DNA from 2 places in the Exiguobacterium sp. RM11 genome. Region 2 is predicted to be linked to the other one. Evidence: predicted binding sites of a transcription regulator. Region 2 holds the regulator's gene; the other holds the start of a gene.
What was found. Region 2 encodes Rex, which represses fermentation and respiration genes when NADH is low (regulators of the CRP and FNR family bind a similar motif). Its sites were predicted from a motif close to TTGTGAAATATTTCACAA; they were not measured.
Positions count from the first base shown of each region.

Region 1: cydD (thiol reductant ABC exporter subunit CydD) is a predicted target of Rex. The motif match lies at 1,136-1,153, and genes of this name have one in related genera.

Region 1 covers NZ_CM187558.1:269,872-273,290, forward strand. The annotation lists gene AC5LIL_RS01565 (glycoside hydrolase family 31 protein) at 1-256, shown strand, start outside; gene AC5LIL_RS01570 (Crp/Fnr family transcriptional regulator) at 369-1,058, shown strand; gene cydD (thiol reductant ABC exporter subunit CydD) at 1,181-2,905, shown strand; gene cydC (thiol reductant ABC exporter subunit CydC) at 2,902-3,419, shown strand, end outside.
Region 2 covers NZ_CM187558.1:2,496,145-2,499,563, forward strand. The annotation lists gene tatC (twin-arginine translocase subunit TatC) at 111-899, opposite strand; gene tatA (twin-arginine translocase TatA/TatE family subunit) at 903-1,121, opposite strand; gene AC5LIL_RS12985 (redox-sensing transcriptional repressor Rex) at 1,121-1,777, opposite strand; gene AC5LIL_RS12990 (ABC-F family ATP-binding cassette domain-containing protein) at 1,927-3,419, shown strand, end outside.

The sequences.
Region 1 (3,419 bases), 590 kb from region 2:
GACGTTACACATCCCACTCGGTGAATGGAAACAGGAGCAGACCGTGACGCTGCCGGTCGATGTGACACAGAACGCACATCGACTCGATCGTGTCTATCGCTTCTTAGATCGCGCTGAAATCGCTTATGACTTGAAAGATCGTCTGTATCAGATGGCGACCACGAAGACCCGTCTCGAGGCATGGTTGTTTGACCTCCATGCGTTAGAACTCGATCGTGATTTACAGGACGCCCTATTGGAACTGATGTTGGACTGAAAAAGGGGGGAGACCCCCTTTTGTCATGTCAGAAAACTGTCGGATTTAGAAAGCGCTTTCATTGAAAATCCCATTATACTGAAGATAGAAGAATAGAAATGAGGGGATAAACATGCGACACATGTGGACGATTGACGATTTACGGCAGTTGACGCTGTTTGCGACATGTCCGAGTCGAGCACTTGAACAGTTGATTCCGCACGTCTATTGCCGGACGTATCGGAAAGGACAACTATTGTTCATGGAAGGGGATCCGCGCGAGCGTGTGTATTTCTTGATGAGCGGTTATATCAAACTCGAGCGGATGAACGAGAATGCGACCCATCATTACGCCGATTACGTGAAACCGAAACAATTTTTCCCATACAACGGTTTATTCACAGGGGAAGACTATCGTCATACGGCTGAAGCGGTGACGGATATTGAGGTCATCTACATCCCGACAGATCGCTTTGAGCGGTTCGTGTCCACGCAGTCGAGCATGCTACTCTATATCATTGACCAGATGAATCGTATTCTTGATTTGCATGAAAGGCGTGTCCAAGAAATCATCACGCCGAGCGCGAAAGAACGTGTCATCAATACGCTCCATTTCTTGATTGAAGATTTAGGGGAACCGGACGAACAAGGTGTCCGTGTCCGTTGCCCATTCACCGCAATCGAACTTTCTCGTCTGTCCGGTACGTCCCGGGAGACGGTTTCGACGATTTTAGCGAAGCTTCGAAAAGAAGATGTGCTTCGCATCGACGCCCATCAACTTGTCATCGGTCACCCCGAATATTTTGAACAAGACATCGACTGACGCCACTCGGATGAGGGCGTCTTTTACATGTTCGAACGAGCGGGGCGTTCGCTTCAACACGTGGCATATTGTATAATTAGTGATGAATCTCACAAAGCAATGGAATTGTAAATAGAGAAAGGATGAATGCAGTGAAACGACTGCAAGCCCTTGCTTTCGCCGAAAGGGGTCACATCATCGGACTCGTGTTATCCGCGGTCATGATTGGACTATCGATTTTGGCGCAAGCGTATTTAATCGTCGACATCGTCGACCGAATCTTTTTAAAGGATGAATCATTCGAAGCGATCCTTCCGGCTTTACTATGGCTCGTTGTTGCTTTATTGGCACGAGCGCTTTTTGGATACGTGTCGGGACGCATCGGTGCGAGTTTATCCGAAAAGGCGAAACAGACGTTACGCCTTCAATTGTTGGAGCGTTACGCTACGAGTCCGGTCGAGTCATCTTTGACAGGACAATCAGGTAAAAAGGTCAGTGTGTTCATGGATGCTGTCGACGAGGTGGACGCCTACTTCAGTCAATATTGGCCGCAAGTCATCCAAACGTCGATCATCCCGCTCCTCATTTTGGTCGTCGTCTTCAGCCAACACTGGATTTCAGGAGTCATCATGATGGTCACGGCACCGTTCATTCCGCTGTTCTTCATCATCATCGGGATTGCGACTCAGAAAAAATCAGAAGAACAGATGGAGAAGATGAATCAGTTTTCCGGTAAGTTTTTAGATGTCTTACAAGGATTGACGACGCTCAAGCTTTACAATCGCACGGAGCAAGAAGCGAAGGCGATTGAGAAGAGTAGTCTCGACTTTCGGGATGCGACGATGGTCGTTTTGAAGACGGCGTTCTTATCAGGACTTATGCTCGAGTTCATCTCGATGCTCAGTACCGGAGTCGTCGCGTTAGAAGTCGCCTTACAGATGGTCGTGTGGCAGAACCTCACGTTCTTCTCTGGCTTTTTGATTCTCGTGTTAGCGCCAGAGTATTATTTGGCGATTAAAGATTTAGGAAGTGCCTTCCATACGGGACGTGGAAGTATGGGTGCGGCCGACCGAATCTTTGAGGTATTAGACGCCCCCGATGACCGCATCGAATGGGGAACGAAGTCACTCGGTTCACGAACACCAAACCTTGAACTCGAAGACGTCTCCTTCGAATATGCAGGCGGACGCTTTGCGCTTCAACCGTTGAGCGGTCGGATTCCGTCCGGCACTCACCTGGCCTTGGTCGGTGCGAGTGGTTCCGGGAAGACGACAGTACTGAATGTCATCTCCGGACTGCTACAGGTGAAATCGGGACGTGTCCTCGTGGATGGTGAACCTCTTCAGTCGTTTGACGAGTCTGCCTGGTACGGGAACATTGCCTATATCTCACAAAACCCTTATCTATTCGCCGGCACACTTGCCGATAACATCGCCTTAGGCGAAGAGGCCGATGAGCTTGCGTTACGGGAAGCAGCCGATGCGGCAGGACTGTCTGAGATGATCGATCAATTACCGAACGGGATCTGGACGGAGCTTGGAGAAGGTGGATTTGGTCTATCGGGTGGAGAACGACAACGTCTCGCACTCGCCCGTGCCTTCTTTAAACGACCTGGTATCCTCTTATTCGATGAGCCGACGACCGGTCTCGATTTGAAGACCGAACAGATTGTGAGACGTTCGATTGCTGAGTTGTCGAAAGAGGCAACGTTGATCACGGTGGCTCATCGCCTGCATACAATCAAAGAGGCGGATACCATCTGGTTTATGCAGGACGGGCAACGGATTGCCGAAGGAACACATGACGCGTTGCTCGCCGTCCCGGAGTATGCGGAACTGTTTGCGCTTCAGAAAGGGGTGAGCCGATGAACTCGCTTTGGACGATTACAAAATGGATGATGCGCGAGAAGAGAGATATCCTTCTCTCCATCTTCTTTGGATATGCAGCCGGGATTGCGGCGGTCGCCCTGTTTGCAGCAAGCGGATACCTCGTCTCACGGGCGGGGCTCGTCCCACCTTTGTATGCGCTCATGGTACCCGTCGTTCTCATCAAACTGTTCGGGGTCATTCGGGCAGGAAGTCGTTATCGGGAGCGCCTCGCGTCACACCGGGCGACGTTTACGATATTAAGCGAGCTACGTGTCCGCTTTTATCGACAACTTGAACCACTCGTCCCATCGATTTTTGCGAAATATCGGAGTGGGGATTTGCTTGCACGCGTCGTCGGAGATGTCGAGAGTCTGCAAAACTATTTTCTCCGCGTATTCTATCCACCGATCATACTCGTGCTCGTGTTCTTGAGTACGATCTTCTTTGTGACGTTCTTCTCGTTCGCGGTCAGTCTATGGATCTTACTCGGTGTGCTCGTCACTGGATTTTTGAT
Region 2 (3,419 bases):
GTGCCTCGTTTTATTATAGCATACAAAATGGAAAAATTTCTCAATCGCTCGTATCCTATCATAACAGTATGTCACAACAAAAAAGCATCATTCCACTTACGGAACGATGCTCATTTTTCATTCATCTGTTTCATTAAATCCATCTGTTCTTGCACCATCGCTTCTTTCTCCCGGCGCAACACCCCTTTGTAGGCGACGCGTGAAATCGATAAACTGATTTCATATAGGAAGAAGAGTGGCAATGACACCATAAGGTGCGACGTCAAATCCGGTGGTGTGATGAATGCCGCGACTACGAATAGCGCGAAGTACGCATACTTACGAATCTTCGATAAGAAGTATGGTGTCACGACACCAATCCGGGTCAAGAACATCGTCACGACCGGCAATTGGAACAATAGACCGAACGGAATCGTCAGTTGCAACAAGAACGTGAAGTAATTGTTCGCTCCGATGATTTGTTCGAGTCCAAGGTCTTGCCCGAGGTCCGTCGAGATATCGAGGACAAGCGGGAATAACCAGTAGTAGGCGAACGCAAGGCCAATCAAGAATAATCCGAAGATGATCGGGATATAAGCGAGCGTACCTTTTCGTTCATTCGGATGCAGACCGGGTGCGACAAACGCCCACACTTGATACAGTAGGAATGGGCTCGCCGCAATCAGGCCGATGATGAGCGCCAAGTTCAAGTAAATCATGAGCGGGTCCGCGACCCCAAAGGCGTTCAGTTCGAGCCCGCGTTCGACGAGATCTTCTTGCAAGTACGCGAGTACATATTTGACACTCGGCAAAGCCATCAAAAAGAAGGCAAAGACGACAAATGCAGATAGCATCAGTCGTCTCCGCAGCTCTGTCAAGTGATCGGTGAGTTCCCGCTCTTGATCAGGTTGATGATTCATGGCTTACTGCTCTTTCTTTTCGATAGCTTTCTTGTCGTTCTCGTCGTGCTCGTTCATCATGCCGTTCGTTGCATTTTTGAACTCACGAAGCGTTTGTCCGGCCGCGCGACCAAACTCCGGTAATTTCTTCGGTCCGAAGATGATGAGCGCGATGATGGCGATGATGAATAGACTCGCCCCACCCGGAATCCCGACGACGAGTGATGATGCTAGTAATTCCATTATTGATGGACCCCCTCAGCGGTTGGATAGTGTTGCATAAAGTAAATGAGTGACTGCAGCTCAATCGACAAATCGATGTGATGGACGCGAACCGTGTCCGGTACGGTAAGTCGTGCCGGTGTAAAGTTCAAGATGCCCTTGATGCCGAAACGGACCAAGTCGTCTGCGACGGACTGCGCATAGGCAGAAGGTACCGTCAAAATGGCGACGTCGATCTTGTTTTGCTTCATGATCTGTTCCATCTCATCGACGTGATGAATTGGGACACCTGACATCGTCGTGCCGACTTTTGTCTCGTCTGCATCGAACCCGACGACGATATGTGTGTTATTGTTTTTAAGGAAGTTATAGTTGACGAATGCCGTCCCAAGGTGACCGACCCCGACCAAGGCGACATTCGTAATCTCGTCCTGATTCAGTGTCTTTCGGAAAAAGTCTAACAGATACTGCACGTTATAGCCATATCCCTTTTTACCGAGCGCACCGAAGTACGAGAAATCACGGCGAATCGTAGCCGAATCGACCTTGACCGCCTCACTCAGTTCTGCTGAAGAGACACGTTGTTTACCTGATGCGTGCAGGCTTTGAATAAATCGATAGTATAGTGGCAACCGTTTGGCTGTCGCTTGTGGAATCTTTGGTTCGTTTTGACTCAACGGAAAGAGCCTCCTTTTTACGACACGTTACAAACGAATCTGAATTTCATACACCTTGATTGTAAACGAATTCACATGACCACTCAACGAATATACCTAAAATCGCTGAAAAATACAGTATACTAAATAGAGAGAAAGGGGTTTTTCACTTGATCCTACTGCAAGTCAATAACTTATCCAAATCCTTCGGCGTCGAGCCGATTTTAGAAAACGTCAAACTCGAAATCCAGGAAGGCGAACGCGTCGCCCTCGTCGGCCGAAACGGGGCCGGGAAGTCGACGCTTTTGAAAGTCATCGCCGGTGAATACAACTATGACTCCGGGGACATCATGAAACCAAAAGACGTCACCATCGGCTATCTCGCCCAAGACTCAGGGCTCGAATCCGACGAGACGATCTGGAACGAGATGCTCACCGTCTTCACGGACTTGATCGAGCAAGAGAAGACGCTCCGTCGCATGGAGGCCGACATGGGATCCGAACGGATTCTAAACGACGCCGCTGCGTACGAACGCCTCCTCTCCTCTTACGATGAAGAGCAGCACACGTTCAAAGAGCGCGGTGGTTACCAGTATGAAGCAACCATCCGCTCGGTCCTTCACGGGATGCGCTTCTATCCGGACGACTTCGAACGTCGGATCGACACGCTCTCCGGGGGACAACGGACGCGTCTCGCCTTGGCGAAGATGCTCCTTCAAAGTCCCGACCTGCTCATCTTGGACGAGCCGACGAACCATTTGGACATCGAGACGCTCGCCTGGCTTGAGAAGTACTTGAGCGGCTATAAAGGTGCCGTCCTCATCGTCTCCCACGACCGCTACTTCCTCGACCGCGTCGTCTCGGTTGTCTATGAGCTGTCACGTCATCGGAGCCGCCGCTTCGTCGGGAACTACACGAAGTATCTCGAACAAAAGGCCGCTCTCTACGAACAAGAGAAGAAGCAGTTTGAGTCGCAACAAGAAGAGATTGCCAAGATGCAGGACTTCATTCAGCGAAACATCGCCCGGGCGACGACGACGAAACGGGCGCAAAGCGTACGGAAGCGTCTGGAGAAAGTCGACCGCCTCGATGCTCCGGACGGTGACGAACGCAGTGCTGTCCTCTCGTTCTCCATCAAACGACAGAGCGGGAACGATGTGTTGAGCGCGAGTGACCTCGCCATCGGGTATGAAGAACCGATTGCCCAAAATCTCCGTTTCCAGCTACAACGCGGGGAATCCGTCGCTCTCGTGGGTCCGAACGGGGTCGGAAAGTCGACACTTCTCAAAGTATTGACGAAACAACAAGCCGCCCTCACGGGTGAGATTCGTTACGGAACCGGCGTCGAGATCGGTTATTACGACCAGGAACAACAAAACTTGTCGGACGCGAACCGTGTCATCGACGAGATTTGGAACGACTGGCCGCTCATGCGCGAGCAAGAAGTACGCAGCCTTCTCGGACAGTTCCTCTTCAGCGGGGATGACGTCATGAAGCGTGTCCATGAACTATCCGGTGGCGAACGCGCACGTCTCACGTTGGCCAAGCTGAAGCTTGAGCAACCGAACCTCCTCATTTTGGACGAGCCGACGAACCACTTGGACCTCGACTCGAAGATGATCTTAGAGAACGCCCTTCTCGACTATCCAGGTACGATTCTCTT